Linked DNA regions of Bythopirellula goksoeyrii. The protein of the gene in region 1 interacts with the protein of each later gene in a pairwise test. Links are inferred from orthologs where the notes say so. Each region holds a gene or a part of one and is shown in the gene's direction. Other genes may lie near its edges.

Region 1 (5,753 bases):
CCTGTTCCTGGCCACTGCTACTGATGGAAATGCCAAATACCTCGTTTCAGGAGACACCGATCTCTTGGTACTCAATCCCTATCGAGAGGTACAAATCTTGGCTCCCAATGATTTCCTCAAACAGCTCGGACACGGATAGTTGCCCACCTACTGCATTTCTAACAAGCGGGTTTCATATCTTTGGTTCTATGACTTTTATGATTGCCCGAATTAAGTCACATAGCAGAGACCTTGGTTCCTCTGGCTAGGCACAAAAGCTTTCTTTTTCTCCCCCCCTGCAACACCTCGACCCAAGGGTTACAATATCCCTTTAGATCAAACGCCGGATTCCAAAGTTGGAGGGAACCATCTTGTCGCAGCAATTTGTCCATCTGCATTGCCATAGCCACTACAGTCTGCTGGATGGTGCGAGCCCTATCAAAAAGCTCGTCGAACGCGCTAAAGAATTGGGGATGAACGCGCTGGCGCTCACCGACCACGGCAACCTCTACGGTGCGCTGCAATTCTACCAGGCATGTCGCGATGCGGAGATCAATCCGATTCTCGGTTACGAAGCCTATGTCTCGCCGGGGAGTCGGTTTGAGAAATCGGGGGCCACCAGCAGCAAGGAAGCCAGTTTTCATCTCACGCTGCTCGCCCAGAATCGCATCGGCTTTCAAAACCTGATCAAGCTCTCCAGCCGTGCGTTTCTCGAAGGGTTTTATCACAAACCCCGTATCGACCGCGAGTTACTCGCCGATCACTCGGAGGGAATCGTTTGCCTAAGTGGATGTGTGTCGGGAGAGTTCAGCCGATCGCTGCTCAACGGCAACAATCCGGCCACCGAAGAACAAATCGTTCAGGCGACCAACGTCGCCGAGTGGTTCAGTGGCGTGTTTGGCAATCGCTACTTTATCGAGATCCAAAACAATGGCCTCGACATTCAGAAGCAGGCGATGGAAGCCGCGCTCGTGGTTGCCCAGCGGGTTGGATTGCCGGTGGTCGCGACCAGCGATGCCCACTACGTACGGCAGGAAGACGCCGAGGCCCAAGACGTTCTCTTGTGCATCAACACCGGCAAGTTCCGCACTGACACGAACCGCATGAAGATGGAGGGAGATCAATTCTTCCTGCGGAGTCCTGCACAAATGTACGAGGCGCTTCCCGGCTGCGAGGATGCCTTGCAGCGTTCCCAGGAAATCGCCGACTCGGTCCACATTGACCTGGAACTTGGTAAACGTCACTTTCCCAGCTTCACACCCCCCGAAGAAAAAAATTCAGACGAATATTTGCGCGAGCTCTGCATCGCGGGCCTCAAGGAGCGTTATGCCAACGAGCCTGATCGCTGGAATGGGGACGATCTCGCCCAAGAAGTCCACGACCGATTGGACCGCGAACTGGGCGTGATCACCAAGCTCGGTTTCTGTGACTACTTCTTGATCGTGTGGGACTTTGTCCGCTTCGCGGTTGAGAAGGGTATCCCCTGCACGGCCCGTGGTTCGGGTGTCGGTTCGCTGGTGTGTTTCGCCCTCAAGATGAGCCACGTCTGCCCCCTCAAGTACGATCTCCTCTTTGAACGATTCCTCGATGAAAGTCGTTTGGAAGCGCCTGATATCGACATCGACTTCTGCAAAGAACGCCGTGGCGAGGTCATCCAATATGTCAAAGACAAATACGGCGAAGCCAATGTTGCACAGATCGGCACCTTCGGCACGCTGGCAGCCCGAGCCGCGATCCGCGACGTGGGCCGAACTCTCGGCATGCCGATTTTCCGCGTCGATCAGGTAGTCGCCATGGTGCCCGATCAATTGGGCATTTCCATCGAGAAGGCGATTGAGCAGAGCGACGAACTCAAGAAAAACTATGAAGGCGATGGTGAGATTCGCGAGCTATTGGATCTCGCCCAAAAGATTGAGGGCCTCGCGCGAAACGTCGGTACCCATGCCGCGGCAGTAGTAATCGCGGAAAAACCGGTCGATGAATATGTGCCGCTCCAACACGTAAAGGGCAAGTCTGAAGTCATCACTCAATGGGCGATGGGTGACGTCGAGCGCGCCGGCCTATTGAAAATGGATTTCCTCGGTCTGCGAAATCTCACGATCCTCGCCCGCACCATCGAACTGGTTGAGGAGTCACGCGGCGAGAAAATCGATCCGTATCAATTCCCGCTCGACGACCAGGAGTCCTTTGATCTCTTATGTCGTGGCGAAACCAAAGGAATCTTCCAACTCGAATCGGGAGGCATTCGTGATTTGCTGCAGAGGATGAAACCCGACCACTTCCGCGACATCATCGCCACCAACGCCCTCTATCGCCCCGGTCCGCTTGAAGGGGGCATGGTCGACGACTATATCGAGGTAAAGCACGGCCGTAAAGAAGCCGAGTATCCTCATCCCGCGATGCGCGAAGTTCTCTCCGAGACCCACGGCGTGATGGTCTATCAGGAACAGGTGATGCGGATTCTCAATCGCTTGGGGGGCATTCAACTTTCCAATGCCTACACTTGCATCAAGGCGATTAGCAAGAAAAAGCTGCCGATGATCGCCAAGTACCGCGAAGAATTCATCACGGGGGCTCATAGCCAGGGGCTCGACAAGAAAAAAGCGGCCGAACTGTTTGGCATGATCGAGAAATTCGCCGGCTATGGCTTCAATAAGAGCCACTCGACTGCTTACGCACTTATCGCCTACATGACCGCTTATCTCAAGGCACACTATCAAGTCGAATTCATGGCTGCCCTGTTGTCGTGCGACATCCCAGGACGCAACTTCAAAAACAAGGATGCCCTCGTTGAGCACTTGGAAGATTGCCGTCGAATGGAGATCGAGGTGGTACCGCCGAGTGTAAATTCCTCTGGCCCCGACTTCTTGGTTCGCGATGGCAAGATCCTTTTCGGTCTTAGTGCCATTAAGGCCTGTGGCACCGGCGCCGCCGAAGCGATCGAAGCCGAACGCCAAAAAAATGGTCTCTTCAAGAGCCTGTTCGATTTTTGCGAGCGCGTCGATCCGCAACTTTGCAACCGCGCTACCATCGAAGCGCTCATCAAAGCTGGAGCCTTCGACGGCTTGGGAGGGCATCGTGCACAACTCATGACTCTCTTGGAACGGGCTCTGCAATCGGGCGCCGCCGCCGCTGCTGATCGCCGCTCGGGCCAGATCGGCCTCTTCGACGATGAAGAAGAACCGACCGAATCGGCCGCCGCTGCCGATATGCCGAACGTCGCTCCTTGGGAAGAAAAGGATCAGCTATCCCGCGAGAAAGAGGTGCTTGGTTTTTATCTCACCAGCCATCCACTGGCCGAGCACGAGCAGATTATTCGCACCTATTGCTCGCACAACAGCCAGTCGCTGGCAAATCTTGCCCACCGAGATGAAGTCCATCTGGGAGGAATGCTGGCAGCAATTAAGTTCTCACATACTAAGAATCCCCGTCCCGGCAGTGTTCACACGAAATACGCTATGTGGGACCTGGAGGATCTTGAGGGGATCGTCCGCTGCATCATGTGGCCCGAACAGTTCGCCGAATTTGGCCAGCTCGTCGTCCCCGACGCTATCTTGGCCGTCATCGGCAAAGTGGATCGCCGCGCTGGTAGTGAAGAAACCAACTTAATCGTTGACAAACTTTTGCCGCTCGACGAGATGGAACAACAATTCTCCAGCGGTATGGTGATTCGCGTCCGCGAAGAAGATCATGGCGAGCAGGGCCTGGAGAAGCTCAGAGAGATCGTCCGCGGCTATCCCGGCAAAAAGAAGCTGCGGTTGCGACTCGACCTGGCCACTGGCGGCCAAGTATGGCTTGATAGCAACTCAACCGGCGTCGAAGCTTCGGCAGAACTCAACGGGCGCATCGACGAACTATTAGGCGAGGGCAACCGCATCATGGAGCGTGTCGCTCCCACACCACAGTCTGCCAGCCGCGATACAGAGCGCCAGCGGAGTAGAGCGCGGCAAAACGGAGCGCGTTAACTCGGACACCCACGCATGCCCCACTCCATCGTCCACCTCATCGCCGAGTGGTCTCCCTTCAACGCCGCAGCTCATCTGCGAGAAGTGGTCTGCAGTCAGGTCCAAGCCGGTGAGTCGGTGGCGGTAATCATTCTCTCGGCCAACCCTAATGCGCAAGCTGAAATCGATGACCTGGGAGCCACCTGCATCTTCGTGCATCGCCGCTGGCATTTAGATCCGTTTGCCCTGCGCGAATGTGCAATTCAGCTCCGCTCGATGCATCCCAGGGTAGTTTTTTTCTGGGGTGTCCGCGCGACAGAGTTTGCTTCGCTCGCCCGCTGGACACTCCCCAAGGCCAAGCTAATTGCCACGCTCCCCGCAGAATCCTCGTCCGCGGGTTCTTGGGCTTCTCAGTGGCTCGGCAATGCAGCGGTGCTCGATCACATCGTCGCCGATTACGCCAAGAAACCCTCGGAGAAGACGACCGTCATCACACCTGGAGTCGCCGCACCAACCAATAGCGACCTATCCCATGAAGAACTCCTCGCCGAACTCAAGTTCCCCGCCGAAGCCCAACTCATTACGATTGCCGGTCCGCTCACCAGATCAGAGCTGATTGACGAAGCAATCTGGAATTTCGAACTGGTCCGCACCTTGCACCCCCAGGCGTGCCTTGTAGTCCTCGGCGACGGTCCCGATCGCTACCGCTTGGAGCGCTATGCTCGCTTGGTAAGTGATCCCACTGCAATTCGTTTTTTTAAAGGGGTCGGGAGTCTTTTTTCACAAAAGACTCCCGACCCCTTTGGACTACTCAAACACTCGACCCTCTATTGGCAACCTGGCCGCAGCACGGCAATCCCCACAGCCCTGCTCTGTGCGCAGGCACTAGGAATCCCCGTCGTCGCAAACGACACCGCTCCTCACGCTCAAGTCGTCACGCACGGAGAAAATGGATTTCTGGTTCCCACTAAAAAACGCTCCTTCTGGACACGTCACACAGTCGAGCTACTGGAAAACCTCGAACTGCACAAGCAATGCTCGGCTGACGCCCGCAACGTCGTTGAGGAGCACTTCTCCCTGGCCAATATGCTTCAGGCGTATGACCAACTAGCGAAGACAACGAGCCCGCAACACATTGCCATGAATCACTAAACTTCCGCCACCACCCTTCCAACTCCTGAAAGGCACGATGCCGTCTCAATCGTCGGCGGAAACCAACGCTCTTGTTCCGCCAGCAAATCAAAACCAACCGTCCGACGGCGACGCTCTGCGGGGGTCCAACGCTGACGGATCTGTTCGCACTCTGAGGCGATTTTGCGGGGTGAGGGCAAGTATTCGGGAAAGGCTCTCATTGGGTATTATCTCGCTCGGACAAAACTCAGCGGAAAGAAACCAGGGCCGAAACGCACGGTGGTAGGCAAAGAGTGGGCATCGAAGTGCGTCTTACACGGCCCTGGTTCTACGGATGACATGAACGAGAATTTACTGTCCAAAAGTTGTGGTCCTATTCAGAAACGATGAATTCTTCGTTCAGATCGCTTGGCAACCTGGTGAGGTAGCCCTTTGCCCATATTAAAGAAACCACTAGAATTACGGAGAATACGACTATTCTTATTCGGCAGGGAAGCACCAGGGAGGACTTATCACGATGAATGATGTCTTGGCAGTCGTTTTAGCAGGCGGTAAGGGAACTCGGCTTGAACCCCTCACTCGCGAACGCGCCAAGCCGGCGGTCCCCTTCGGTGGTATCTACCGGATTGTCGATTTCACCCTGTCCAACTGCATCAACAGCGGTATTCGCCGCGTCCTGGTACTCACTCAATACAAGGC
Region 2 (4,465 bases), 1.2 Mb from region 1 along the record:
TGGTGTGCCTCTTGTCTCGAGCATATGCCCGAGATGAAGGCCACGCTCGATGACCTGTCTGAGCAGCCAGTCACTTTCGTGGGCCTGAACATCGACAAGGACCGCGATCAGGCCAAGCAACTCGCCGAGCGTAACGGCTGGAACTGGTCACAAAATTACCTCGGCGACGACTCCGACATGGCCCGCCAACTGGCCATCAGTTCCGTACCGACGTATTTCCTCATCGGGCCCGACGGCCTGTTGGTCGCTTCGTCGATTGAGTGGTCGGAGATCAAAGAAAAGCTCCGGTCTGCGCTCGAACAGGAATAGTCTCTCGCAGAGGCGTGGAGACTCAGAGAAGAAAAAAACTCTTCTCTGCGACTTTGCGCCTCTGCGAGAGATAATATGTCTTTGTCACTCCTCACATAGCCGTGAGTCGGGTATTCTGCATTCTTTTCCATGTCCATGTTCGAGTCGATCCGGCTCACCATTTTTCATTCCGCAATCCGCTTTCCCCATTCCGCATTCCCCTCCATGCCCTACCTCAGTTTCTTGTTCATCTGTCTGACCTGGGGCACCAGCTTCATCCTCATGGATCGCGCGGCGGTGGCGCTCGGTCCGCTGACCATCGGCATGTGCCGCCTGTTGGGTGGGGCCTTGGTGCTGAGCCTCGTGTGGTGGTGGAGAGGGCCCCGAGTACGAATCGCTCCGAGTGACTGGAAGCATGTACTCTTTGTGGGTGCGCTCGCCAATGCCTGGCCATTTACGGTATTGCCCTACGTGATGACCCAGGCCAACGAGCATGGTTATTTCGGTTTGATGGTCACACTCGTGCCCCTGGTGACAATCCTGGTTTCAATCCCGATGCTGGGAATCTGGCCCACGGCGCGGCAGATGATCGGCGTGATCGGAGGGCTGATTTGTTTGGCGGGAGTTGTACACGATGGCGCGCAGCGGGGCATCTCACCCTGGGTATTGGCGTTGGCACTGACGGTGCCCGTCACTTACGCTGCTGGGAACACGTACATCAAATGGAAACTCGACCACCTGCCGTCGTTACCGCTCACCGTGTTGTTCCTCGCCTGCGGAGGGGCGCTGTTGGTGCCACTGCAGTTCGCAACCCGGTTCCTCGCCGAGACGGGGTTGGGTGGACCGTCAAATCCTCACGGCTGGCCGATGGCAATCATATCGATTGCGCTGCTAGCCGCCTTCAGCACGGGACTGGCTATCTTGTTGTTCATCCAATTGGTAAAACACCAAGGTCCATTATTCGCCGGGATGGTCACGTATGTGATCCCACTGATCGCCATCCTGTGGGGCCAATACGATAGCGAACAACTCACGACACTACAAATCGCGGCGATGGCCGGCACTTTGGCAATGGTCGCCCTGGTGCAATGGGGCGCCGCAAAACCCACGCTACCGCAGCAGGAACCGTTGGCGTAAGATAATACGCTGAACCGGCGACTCGTCGAGTCGCGGCTACCACATTCCCAATTCCGCAATCCGCATTCCGAATTCAGATGTCCCATCCCTGGCTCGCACAACGTACGAACGACTTCGATAGCTCTGGCATCCGCAAGGTGTTCGACTTGGCGGCGAAGATGGCCGACCCGATCAATCTTTCGATTGGCCAGCCCGATTTCCCCGTGCCAGACGCTGTGAAGGACGCGGCAGTCGACGCGATTCGTGGCGACAAGAATGGCTACAGTCTCACGCAAGGGATTCCCCCCTTGCGCGAAGCACTCCAGGCGCGTGTCGATGCCGAGTATGGACATACCGATCAGCGCGTGTTGGTCACTTCCGGCACGAGTGGTTCGCTCGTGATGGCGATGCTGGCGCTGGTTGATCCGGGCGACGAAGTCATCTTCATGGACCCCTACTTCGTGATGTACCCGGCTCTGGTCCGTATGGTAGGCGGCAAGTGCGTGATGATCGACACCTATCCAGATTTCGCGATTGATCCAGACAGGATCGCCGCGGCCATTACGCCGCGAACGAAATTGATTCTAATCAACAGCCCCGCGAATCCTACCGGAGTCGTGGCGAACGAGGAAAGTATGCGGGCGGTCGCCGAGTTGGCCGCCAAGCACAATATTGCTCTGTTGAGTGACGAGATTTATCGCACATTCAGCTATGACGGTGTGCCTCCCAGTCCTGCCAAGTGGAACGATCAAACCTTGGTCGTAGACGGGTTCAGCAAAACCTACGGCGTGACGGGATGGCGGCTCGGCTGGATTCATGGACCGGCGGCGATCATCGATAAGCTCACCATGTTGCAGCAATATACGTTTGTCTGTGCACCGCACCCGCTCCAATGGGCCGGGCTGGCAGCACTGGAAACTGATATGGGCAAGCAAGTTGCCGAGTATCGCAAACGCCGAGATTTTGTCGTAGATGGCTTGAAGGATGCGGGCTACGAAGTAGCGCCCCCCGGAGGAGCTTTCTACGTTTTTCCCAAGGTGCCTACAGCAAAAAAACGCGGGCCCGCAGGGCAGGGGAGTGGCGCCGATTTTGTCATGCGGGCCATCGAGCGGGAACTACTCATTATCCCCGGCAACATCTTCAGCGAGCGCGACACCCATTTTCGCATCTCCTATGCGGCCTCGATGGAGACACTAGAGCGAGGGTTGAAGGTGCTGCGGGAATTAGCGGAGTAGTAACATGTCATTCCGCGGGAGTAACACGACCGAGGAATCTGGGTAGAACCATCACTCGCATTCAAGTACGTGTTGATTTTGCCACCCAGATCCCTCTGGTCGTAGAACTCCCGTCGGGATGACAGAAGAACCTATTCCACTCCGTAGTTCGCGAAGTTCACCGAGTAATTGTCCTCGAACCAAGCCTGGATGTCTGGTTCGACTTCACGATCGTAGTCCGCATCGACATGCAGGATGTTCCCCTGCGGAGTGCTGCGGATCTCTCCTTGCTCGACTACAATTTCGCCCGCTTTGATCACCATGCGTGGGAGTTCAAACATCGTCTCCTGGTTTTCGTTCGGCGTGTAGATCGTGATATCGGCAGCGGCACCTAGTCCTAGGTGGCCCTTGTCGATGAGCCCCAAGATCTTAGCCGGGCCAGCACGGGTGATGATGGCGATTTCGTTGAGCGTGTATTCTCGGTCCAGATCAGCGAGTGATGATCGTTTCACGACATTTGGGTGGCAACTCTTGAGCATGTCGCTGCGATACGTACGATCCATCAAGAGACGAATGATCTGTGGATAGGCAAGAAACGATCCACCGTTGGGGTGATCGGTACTCATCATCACCTGCCAGGGATCCTCGACCATCAGATACCATTCCAGGCCGATGGCCCACTGCAAAGCATGAATGAGGGACTTGTTCTTGTATTCGATCGGAGAGATGCCGCAGCCGGCTTCCATCTCCACGTCGCAGCTAATCCATTTGCGACCGTAGAGATTTGCCAGAAAATGCCCCAAAGGCCCGTCGCCAGTCATGCTCGTGGTTTCACCAAACAGCACCTGCCCCACATCGACGGTCAATTGTGGATGGGTGTTGACGTAGTCCGCCAGTCCGGCGACCTTGCTGGAGAAGGTTCCTTCGTCGGCATCCCCGCCGCCATAGCTGTGGAACTGGATGTGCGTCAGATGTCCTCGACGATCTTCAAGGGCCCGCATGGTTTCGAGGGTCGTCTGCCAATTGCCGGGCATGCCGAGTTGATTGCAGTGAATGTGTACCGGGTGCGGCAAACGTAAGTCCGCAGCCGCCTGAGCGACTTCGCTAATGATTTGCCGTGGCGTTACATCGAAGTGGGGCACAGTATCGTCGAGACCCGTGTTGCGCGAACCGTTGCGTCCTTTCCAGGCTTCGACGCCGCCAGGATTTACCAGCTTCGGCGCGTAGCCTTTGCCTCGCGACAACAGCCAACCAATGAACGCCCGTAGCTTAGCAGGCTCTTTGTCACGGATGCTTTTCATCACGTAGTGGTTGTTACCCATCAACAGGTAGCAACCTTTATCCAGGCATGGCGTGTCCGCAAACTCAGCATGGGCATGAGCCGCCAACAGCGGCGGTACTGCGGCATCGAAGGCGGTTGTGTAACCCAGGGCCGCGTACTTGTAGCCGGTGGCAAACGTGCTTGGTACACTTCCCATGGTACCGCTACGCGTCCTCGCAGTGCGACGGACTGGCTCCGCGTTTCGCCGGTCATCGGGCCGCAGTTTACGTGCTGCGTTCACTTTGGGGCCGGCGATATGACAGTGCATATCGATTCCGCCCGGCATTACGACCAAGCCGCTGGCATCGATTGTGCATGTGGGACGGATTTGCGGATCGCTCGGTGGAGCGACGATCTTGCCTGCTGAGATCCACAGATCACGCACTTCGCCATCGATCCCATTGGCTGGGTCGTAGAGTGTGCCACCGCTGATTTTCGTGAATTCTTTAGACATCGTGAGTCGCATTCTACTTCGATACTGGAATTCTAGCTACCTTCTTCAGGGACTGGTTTCGCTTCCAAACCA
Region 3 (4,485 bases), 4.4 Mb from region 1 along the record:
AAGTCCCGCTGCTTTATCGACCGCCGCTACCAACGGCTAAGTTCCGGGGTTTTGGAACGCCGCCGCTGGATATGCGGTGGCTGAAACGTCACGTTTTTGCAAGCATTGGGAACTCAAGATACAATTCTTCAATGGCGACAATCCACAGCCAGTAATCTAATATTCTCTCTTGTTAGTAAACTTTTCGACAAAGTGTTGGATTTGCCACTGCTGGGAGACTCTCGAATTATGCGACTACCCCAGCTACGCTTCTCTTTAAGAAGCCTTTTAATCCTGACAACACTTGTGGCTTTAACCACTTGGTGCATTGTGCGGCCAATCGTGAAGGAGCGACAAAATACACTCTTACTCGAACATCTTAATCAGTCTTGGGAGAAGCAACTCTCAACAACTCATTTGACAGACCTCGAATTAAAAGTTCGTTACGTGACTGGGAAAGTGAGAGGGGAATTGGGAGCGTCCAAGTCGATGAACCCCACTGAATTCCATAGCTTTGTGAAGTCCCTAAATCTTGATAAAAATGTTGACGCAATTGCTGATTTCTCGACTGCATTCAGGTCAGACTTACTAGAGGAACAAAAAGCCTGGACGACCTACCGGCTCAAAATACACGGAGGCGGATTTCGTTTTCAGATCGATGACGATGAATTACCTCCACAATCCCAATACATTCGTCGCAGCACACGAGTAGAACCGGGGGATTTGAGGTACGTTCCCCAATATCTTTTTACCACAGAAAGCACCAGCGTTCTGTACAAGCAGGATTGTGTGGAATTAACATTTGACGGCAAAAGGAATTATCGTCAGCTTTTAGTTGATCCGAAAAATGGTTTTGTCTTCAATTCATTCTTTGAGTCAAAAGTCAAGAAAAATGTGGGAAAAAAGACTCACGAAGTAGTCATTCAGCGGTCGCCAAAAGAGTATCATAGAGGAGTTATTTGGCCTTCGGTGTTCGTCAAGGGTGAATTTAGAGATGGCACTCTCTTTGAATATACGGCATACGTCGTTGAGGAGTCGATTTCTGATGGTTACTAGAGCAACACCAACCTTCGCTAACCTTCCGAGGATTTATCGACGAATGGCACTTAGATCTTCCGCAAGTCGTTGCGTAGAAATGACCTATGCAGAAATGGCCTCTCTTGCGTAGATGGTGTTTATCAACAACCTCATCACCCACAAGGAGGCCCAAGGATGGCCTCTTCTAACCAAGGACGGTTCCAGCAACAGATTAGTTTTCTCAGGCGTCAGTTTTTGCAGGGAGGCGGCGTTCCTTTCGCAGATGTGCTTTCCGAAGCGATTGGGACGCGCTCCGCTTTGTCGAGCTCCACTCGACAGCCGCGTTGCGGCAAACAATTTTGGCGGCAGCTTTTTGCCCAATTTCTGGCACCTTTGACGATCCGTCCTTCAAAGCGTACAAATAAGGGCAGGGCGAACAATCGCGGCTGTGGGTGAGGGGTCTCTGCAATGGGGGCCTTGCGAACCTGGTCAGGGTGGAGACACAGCAGCCATAAGCTAGTGCTTCTTTGTGTGGGGGCCTCTCACCGGCGGTCGCGATTGTTCCTGTTTTTTTCCGCTAAGCTGCCAGCGGCTTTGAGATTTCGATGACTGAGGAAGACCGATCTACGACCACTGGGGCAGATTATGTCGTCGTCGCACGTCGGTATCGCCCCCAGGGCTTCGATGAGCTGATCGGACAACAGCATGTGGCCCAGGCCCTGAAGCGCGCGATTTCCAGCGATCGGGTGGGGCATGCTTATCTTTTCACAGGGGCTCGGGGGGTCGGTAAGACCTCGGCGGCCCGCATCCTGGCTAAGGCCCTCAACTGTGAGCAGGGGCCAACCGCCACTCCGTGCAACGAGTGCGAGATTTGCGAGTCGATTGCCGCTGGTGATGACGTGGATGTCCTCGAAATCGACGGTGCCAGCAATCGCGGCATTGATGAGATTCGGCAGTTGCGGCAGAACGTGGCCGTTCGTCCCAGTCGATCTCGGCTGAAGATCTACATCATCGACGAAGTCCACATGCTCACCAAGGAGGCGTTCAACGCCTTGCTTAAAACGCTCGAAGAACCACCTGAGCATGTGAAATTTATCTTCGCCACGACCGAAGCGAACAAGATCCCGATCACGATCCTTTCGCGCTGTCAGCGGTTCGATTTTGCGGGTATTGAGTCGACGGCGATCCAGGAGCGGCTCGCCCAGATTGCCGAAGCTGAGGGAGTTACCGCCGAACCGGATGCGCTGCAGATTCTTGCCATGCGTGCCGCGGGTTCGATGCGTGATAGCCAATCGCTATTAGAGCAATTGCTTTCCGGAGGGGGCAATGCCATCACCACCGCCGACGTGACCGAGATGCTGGGAATTGCCCCAGCGGCACGGCTGAGTCAGTTGGTGCTCCCCTTGGTAAATCACGATGCCGCGACTGCCTTGGCGGAACTCGATGCCGCGCTTGCCGAGGGGGCAGACGAAAGCCAATTGATTGACCAGCTGCTGGGTTATTTCCGCGATGTGATGACCCAAGCGGTGGGCTGCGACGAAAGCCGCCTGCTCTATGCCTTGCCGAGCCAGTGGCAGGAAGTGCGAGAGATCTCCGAGCAACTGGGAGTTCACACGTTGCTGGCCATAGTACAGGTACTCGACCAGACAGCGGCCCGCATGCGGGTCAGTACTCACTCGCGAACTTTGGCCGAGATGGCAGTGGTGCGGATTTGCCAATTGGAAAACCTCGATGAGTTGGCAACGCTGCTGGAGCAACTCCGTGAGCTTCCCGCTGGGGCACGAGAAATGTCAGGTGGAATAAAAAAAAACGCAACCTCTAGCCAAGCCCGCCCTTCTCGCCCTGCCGCGGTAACGCGTCAGAGTTTGCCCGCACGAGAGACGCCTGCGTCGCCCACGACCGCTCGGCAGGAGTCCGTGGCAGCGGTAGCGGTGGAGAGTGCCCCGTCGAAGGAAATACGTGTCCCCACGGCTGAGAACGTTGAGCAGATTTGGAAACAGGCGCTCGATTCGCTCACCGGCATGGTCGCCGACCAGGCTTCGCATGTGGATGAAGTAACGGCCGATGCAGATGGGCGAATGGTGATCACATTCACCGAGAGCTTCTACCGCGATTGGTGTGAGCGACCCGCGAATCGTGCTCGGTTGGACGCAGCTCTCACAGAAGTCTGTGGACGCAAAGTGCCGTTAGTGTTGCAAGCGACAAAGCGTGATCCCGCGTCTTCAACGTCTGCGCCTCCCCCCTCGCGTCGCCAGAAACAGATGGAGTTAGTTTCTCAGCCGTTTGTGAAAAAGGCCATCGACCTCTTCGACGGCGATACGCAACGACTTAAGTACATTCCGCCGGCTGAAAAGAATTAGATCAGTTGGTAGGCAGTGTCACTGCGATGCGTTGCATCGCGGCTAACAATGAAAGAACTATTCATCAACTGTCAGCATCGTGCTGCCGTAAGACAGGAGTAAATCATGTTCAAAGGACTAGAAAACATTGCCAACTTGGGTGGTCTCATGAAGCAGGCCCAGGAAATGAGTGGCAAAATGAAGCAACTCACCGAGGAGTTGAAAGCCAAGCGAGTTGTCGGCTCTTCGGGGGCCGGACTCGTGGAAGTCGAAGCCAGCGGAACTGGCGAAGTGCTGGCCGTGCGCCTCGATCCCAGTCTCGTTGAAAAGCAAGACCGTGAATTGCTCGAAGACTTGCTTCCAGGTGCCATTAACGATGCTCAGCAGAAGGCAAAGGAACTCTACGCCAGCAAAATGCAAGAACTCACCGGCGGCATGAACATTCCCGGACTCGGCGACATGCTCGGCCAGCTGGGCGATGGGCCTGGGCAAAGTTGACATGACCAGCCTCTTGCTGTCATTTCGAGGTACTCCGAGGAATCTGGCCCGATCCCTCGGAGTACTTCGGGATGACGAAGTGTGAAATCCCGGGCATCCTCAGATACTTACCTCGCAATTTGTCAAGACAGGATTCGTGTCTTGTATCTCGTCGCCAGCATGGTTTGCTGCAAATAGCCCAGATTCTGGGCTATCACACTTTTCGCATTTCTACCGCTCCCAAACCGCAATAATACACTAGAATTGTGGTAGCCCGTCGGAGGGACAAGTTTGACCTTCGAGTAGCAATCACATTATGCTACAGATCGGAGACTTCGGCGGCGCGGACGGTTGAAGCCCCCACGTAATTCCTTGAACTTTAACGAGCAGTTTATTTCATGCGACTTTCATTCGGCCAACAGATGCAGATGGCTCAGAAGCAGGTGCTTGCACCGCGGATGATCCAATCGATGGAGATACTGCAGCTGCCGATCCTTGCTTTGCAGGAACGCATCGAGCAAGAGATGGAAGACAATCCTGTGCTCGACAAGGCAGAGCTGTCTGACGAGTCAACGGAAGTTGACGAGGATGCTTACAATTCGGATGCCCCGACCGAGTCCGAGAAAGAATTGGTTGTCAGAGATGACACCAACAACGAAGACGACTTCGAGCG
Region 4 (4,313 bases), 5.2 Mb from region 1 along the record:
TCGCCGAGGAAAATTCCGTCGAGGCAGAGGATACTGTTACGGCTACTGACGACCAAGAGCAGGTGGTGGAAGATTCTTCTGCAGTTCAGCCTGAAGTGGATGAGGTAGAAGTTGAGGAGGTGAAGGAGCCCGCGGTCATAAAGAGCCCGCCCAAGAAGGAGCCTGAGCCTGAAGAGGAGATGGACCCTGTAAAACGCGCCTTGTTGCCCAAGAAGCCGGACACAGGGCCTGTTGTCATGGATTGGTATATTCTCAAGGTGCAAAGCAACCGAGAGAGATCAATCGCTGAAGCACTCAAGCGCAAGATTGCTATTGAGGGATTGGATCGCTACTTCGACGACGTGGTCGTTCCCACCGAGAAAGTTACGGAGTTTAAAGCAGGGAAAAAGAAGGTCGTTGAGCGGAAGCTTTACCCGGGTTACATCGTTGTGCATATGTGCATCAATGACGATACCTGGTTTGCAGTACGCGAGACCTCGGGGATTGGTGATTTTACTGGCTCAGCGGGAAAGCCGTCTCCCATGTTGCCGCACGAAGTGGCTCGGATAATTACAAAAGATGAGGAAGAAGTTGAGGAGTCGCCGAAGCTCAATATCAATTTCAAGATTGGCGATCGTGTGAAGATCAAAGACGGAACTTTCGAGAGCTTCGAAGGGGACGTCAATACAATCGACGAGCAAAATGGTCGCGTCAATGTGATGATCAACATTTTCGGCCGCAGTACTCCCGTCGAGTTGGAATACTGGCAAGTAGAAAACGTATAGGGCTGGTCGCATTAGCGGCCAGTAAATTAGAACCCGAGCAAAAATCATGGCAAAGCAACTAGTAGGTACCGCCAAGTTCCAGATCCCGGGTGGTCAAGCCACTCCTGCCCCTCCTGTTGGTACGTCCTTGGGAAAATATGGTGTGAACTTGGGTCAATTTGTCCAGGCGTTCAACGACAAGACACGCGAAGCTGGCGGAATGATGATCCCGGTAGTCGTCAATGTCTACAATGATCGCTCGTTTGACTTCATCACCAAGAGTCCTCCAGCTGCCGTCCTTTTGAAGAAGGCCGTTGGCTTGGCTAAAGGGTCGGGCGTTCCTCACAAGGTCAAAGTAGGAAAAATCACGCATGCCCAAATGGAAGAAATTGCCAATACGAAGATGAATGACCTAAACGCCAGCGACTTGGACAGCGCGGTTCAAATGATAGCTGGTACAGCCCGCAGCATGGGTCTCGAAATAGAAGGTTAGCCGGCCCAGCCCGCTTCAACGGGCAGTTACAAAACAAAGTAAGCGAAGCATATCATGCCAAAACTAGCAAAACGAATGAAGAGCCTGAGCGAAAAGCGTCCCCAGGCGCCTTTGCCAATTTCAGAAGCTGTCGATGTGTTGAAAACATTCGACGGAACCAAGTTTGTGCAATCAGTAGAGATTGCCATGCGGTTGGGAGTCGATCACACGCAGGCTGATCAAATAGTCCGAGGTTCGATAGTTCTGCCCCATGGAATTGGAAAAGTGCAGCGAGTGATTGTCTTTGCCAAAGGTCCCGCAGCGGATGCAGCTCGTGAAGCGGGAGCAGACGAAGTGGGTGACGAGGATCTGGCAAAGAAAATACTTGGGGGTTGGACCGATTTCGATGTCTGTATTGCGACTCCGGACATGATGAAAGTCGTCGGTCCGCTAGGGCGAGTTCTGGGTCCGAGAGGTTTGATGCCTTCACCGCGCGCTGGGACGGTGACTCCCGATGTTGCCAAGACCATTGGCGAATATAAAGCAGGGAAGGTTGAATTTCGTAACGACAAGGGTGGCAACGTTCAGGCGATCGTGGGCAAGATGGATTTTGAGGCCGAGAAGCTGGTTGAAAACATCCAGGCCTTTGTGAACACAATTTTGAATTTGAAGCCGTCGTCATCAAAGGGTACTTACGTAAGGTCAGCCCACATTAGTGGTACCATGAGTCCCAGCGTCCCGTTAGCAGTCTAGCCTCGAATCCCTTCCTGGAATTAATCCTCTAAAATCCAATTAAGCAAGTGCCATGAGCAAGTACGTAAAAGATTTGATCACTGACGAATTAAAGAGCCGTTTCGACGGCGTCACGGATGCTTTGTTGGTAGATGTTGTGGGTATGGAAGCGAACAGCAACGTTGAGCTACGCAAGCAATTGCGACAAAAGAACATGCATCTGCTGGTCGTGAAGAATAGTTTGGCGCGACGCGCAACCGATGGGACGGCGCTAGCTCCGGCTTTTGAAGGGTCCGAGGGGACTTTGGCGCTTATTTGGGGCGGCGAGGATGTCGTTTCGCTTGCCAAGGAAGTCACCCGCCTGGCAGAGGATGCCAAGTATAAGCCCTTTGCCCCTAAGGGTGGCGTGATGGATGGTGCCAAACTGACTGCCGATGATGTTAAGGCTGTCAGCAAATGGCCAAGCCGTGAAGAACAGCTCAGTATTCTACTGGGTCAGATTCTAAGTCCTGGAGCAACGCTTTCTGCTCAGTTGCTGAGCCCAGGCGCCAAGCTTGCCAGTCAGGTGAAAAAGAAGAGCGAGGAATAGTTTTCCAGTCAACAACAAGTCAGCGAATTTTGGGCCGACGGGCCCTCCTATAGCGAGAAAGGATAGATAGATATGAGTGATGAAGCAGTAGCAGAGGTTTCTGCAGCAACCAAAGAGATGGGCGACAAGATTGTCGCGTTGACCCTTAAAGAAGCCAAGGAATTGAGCGATTACCTGAAGGACACCTACGGTATTGAGCCAGCTTCCGGTGGTGGCGTGGTCATGGCAGCCGGTGGCGGAGATGCTGGCGGTGCTGCCGCAGCTGAAGAGCAGACGGAATTCGACGTCGTGCTCGAAGCCGTTGGTGGAAACAAGATCGCGGTCATCAAGGTCGTGCGAAGCGCGACTGGCTTGGGTTTGAAAGAAGCCAAGGATCTCGTCGAGGCCGCTCCTAGCAAGGTCAAAGAAGGTGTTTCCAAAGAGGACGCGGAAAAGGCCAAGGCCGAGTTGGAAGGGGCTGGCGCTACAGCCGCGATCAAGTAGATAAGTTCAAGCGGAGCATAAGCCCGTTGTGTCCTCACTAATTGAGGGTCCTCGGGCGGTTCGCTCTGCGCGATTTCGTAGCGAATTCCCAAGAACGAATTCCTGGTACCAAGGGGAGGAAATGGCAGCGATAGCACGGAGAGTTGTCGACCGCTGTTTTCACACAAACGCATCCCAGTGCGTTTCCCTTGGTTTTGCTCGGCGTCACATGGTCCGCCTGCCGCTCGTCGGTGGCACGGCGTGCTGTTGTCGCTTTTTTCACAATCACTCGTGATATCGGAGCAGCCCGCCCTATGGCAGTCCCGGCCCAACGACGCTTGCAGACTGATTCCGTCCGCGCCTTCGGCAGTGCCCGAATTGGCTACGACATTCCCGACCTCACCAAAATTCAAACCGAATCTTATGCACGGTTCCTTCAATATGACGGAACTAGCACCATTGCGCGCAAAGATGACGGTCTGGAAGGTGTATTGCGTGAGATCTTCCCCATTGAGAGCTACGACAAGACGATTCGCCTGGAGTATCTCCGCTATGATCTAGGGAAGCCACGCTACAATCCTGCGGAATGTCGCCAATTGCGTTTGAGCTATGGGCGCCCCTTCCGGATCTGGCTCCGTTTGGTGAAGGATCAGCCGGTAGAGGAAGAAGTCTACCTGGGTGATCTGCCTATCATGCTTGGTGGTGGCGAGTTCATTATCAATGGTGCTGAGCGCGTCGTCGTGAGTCAGTTGCATCGCAGTCCTGGTATCGATTTCGTATCCGAACTTGATGCAGGTGATCGTCGCATTCATAGCTGCCGTGTTATTCCTGAGCGTGGTAGTTGGATCGAACTCAACACGACCAAAAAGGATAGCATCACAGTCCGAATCGATCAGAGCGGACGGTTCTCCGCGGTAACCCTACTGCGCGCCATGAGCCCCGAGCTCAGCCTGGATGCTGACATTCTTAAGCAGTTTTACGAGACCAGCAAGCAGAAGATTGTCGACGGCCGCAGCGCTGCCAAAATTGAAAGTCAGATTGCCGTAGGCGACATCGTCTATCCTGTCGGGAGTGAACGAGCTGGTGAAATCATTATTGAAGGTGGTCAGCGAATCACCAAGAATATCGCCGAAGTAATCTGTACTTCCGGCGTTAAGAGTGTTGAGGTGATGGAGCTACCGAAGACTCCTCACTTGCTCAACGCGATGGCAGACGACAACACGTCGAGCCATGAAGAAGCTCTCTTGAGGATTTATCAGCGCCTGCGACCAGGTAATCCCCCGCAGCTGGAGAAGGCACGCCAACTTTTCAACGA

What was found.
Region 2: the proteins of dnaE (region 1) and Pr1d_RS20430 interact in binary tests that used the Escherichia coli proteins (3 or more experiments, as listed by UniProt). The link is inferred for Bythopirellula goksoeyrii from one-to-one orthologs.
Region 3: the proteins of dnaE (region 1) and dnaX interact in binary tests that used the Escherichia coli proteins (3 or more experiments, as listed by UniProt). The link is inferred for Bythopirellula goksoeyrii from one-to-one orthologs.
Region 4: the proteins of dnaE (region 1) and rplL interact in binary tests that used the Escherichia coli proteins (3 or more experiments, as listed by UniProt). The link is inferred for Bythopirellula goksoeyrii from one-to-one orthologs.

Annotation. Positions count from the first base shown.
Region 1 is NZ_CP042913.1:6,383,979-6,389,731, forward strand. Bases 1-4,144 are described here. They hold dnaE (DNA polymerase III subunit alpha), read left to right. Parts: upstream 1-350; coding sequence 351-3,944; downstream 3,945-4,144. Other genes in these bases: Pr1d_RS25335 (glycosyltransferase family 4 protein), read left to right, coding at 3,960-4,144. Outside these bases: more of Pr1d_RS25335, read left to right, coding at 4,145-5,075; Pr1d_RS25340 (hypothetical protein), read right to left, coding at 5,072-5,275; glgC (glucose-1-phosphate adenylyltransferase), read left to right, coding at 5,572-5,753. UniProt on the Escherichia coli protein: DNA polymerase III is a complex, multichain enzyme responsible for most of the replicative synthesis in bacteria. This DNA polymerase also exhibits 3' to 5' exonuclease activity. The alpha chain is the DNA polymerase catalytic subunit.
Region 2 is NZ_CP042913.1:5,173,443-5,177,907, reverse strand. Bases 715-3,570 are described here. They hold Pr1d_RS20430 (pyridoxal phosphate-dependent aminotransferase), read left to right. Parts: upstream 715-1,502; coding sequence 1,503-2,639; downstream 2,640-3,570. Other genes in these bases: Pr1d_RS20425 (formylmethanofuran dehydrogenase subunit A), read right to left, coding at 2,771-3,570; Pr1d_RS20435 (DMT family transporter), read left to right, coding at 715-1,425. Also shown: Pr1d_RS20440 (M56 family metallopeptidase), read left to right, coding at 1-309; more of Pr1d_RS20435, read left to right, coding at 514-714; more of Pr1d_RS20425, read right to left, coding at 3,571-4,393. UniProt on the Escherichia coli protein: Shows aminotransferase activity with methionine and histidine as substrates, and to a lesser extent also with phenylalanine.
Region 3 is NZ_CP042913.1:2,014,999-2,019,483, forward strand. The notes cover bases 1,103-3,978. They hold dnaX (DNA polymerase III subunit gamma/tau), read left to right. Parts: upstream 1,103-1,601; coding sequence 1,602-3,356; downstream 3,357-3,978. Other genes in these bases: Pr1d_RS08050 (YbaB/EbfC family nucleoid-associated protein), read left to right, coding at 3,462-3,833. Also shown: Pr1d_RS08035 (hypothetical protein), read left to right, coding at 469-1,035; rpoN (RNA polymerase factor sigma-54), read left to right, coding at 4,211-4,485. UniProt on the Escherichia coli protein: Part of the beta sliding clamp loading complex, which hydrolyzes ATP to load the beta clamp onto primed DNA to form the DNA replication pre-initiation complex.
Region 4 is NZ_CP042913.1:1,212,510-1,216,822, reverse strand. What follows is about bases 1,610-4,313. They hold rplL (50S ribosomal protein L7/L12), read left to right. Parts: upstream 1,610-2,608; coding sequence 2,609-3,019; downstream 3,020-4,313. Other genes in these bases: rpoB (DNA-directed RNA polymerase subunit beta), read left to right, coding at 3,313-4,313; rplJ (50S ribosomal protein L10), read left to right, coding at 2,021-2,536; rplA (50S ribosomal protein L1), read left to right, coding at 1,610-1,968. Outside these bases: transcription termination/antitermination protein NusG, read left to right, coding at 1-764; rplK (50S ribosomal protein L11), read left to right, coding at 811-1,236; more of rplA, read left to right, coding at 1,291-1,609. UniProt on the Escherichia coli protein: The binding site for several of the GTPase factors involved in protein synthesis (IF-2, EF-Tu, EF-G and RF3). Is thus essential for accurate translation.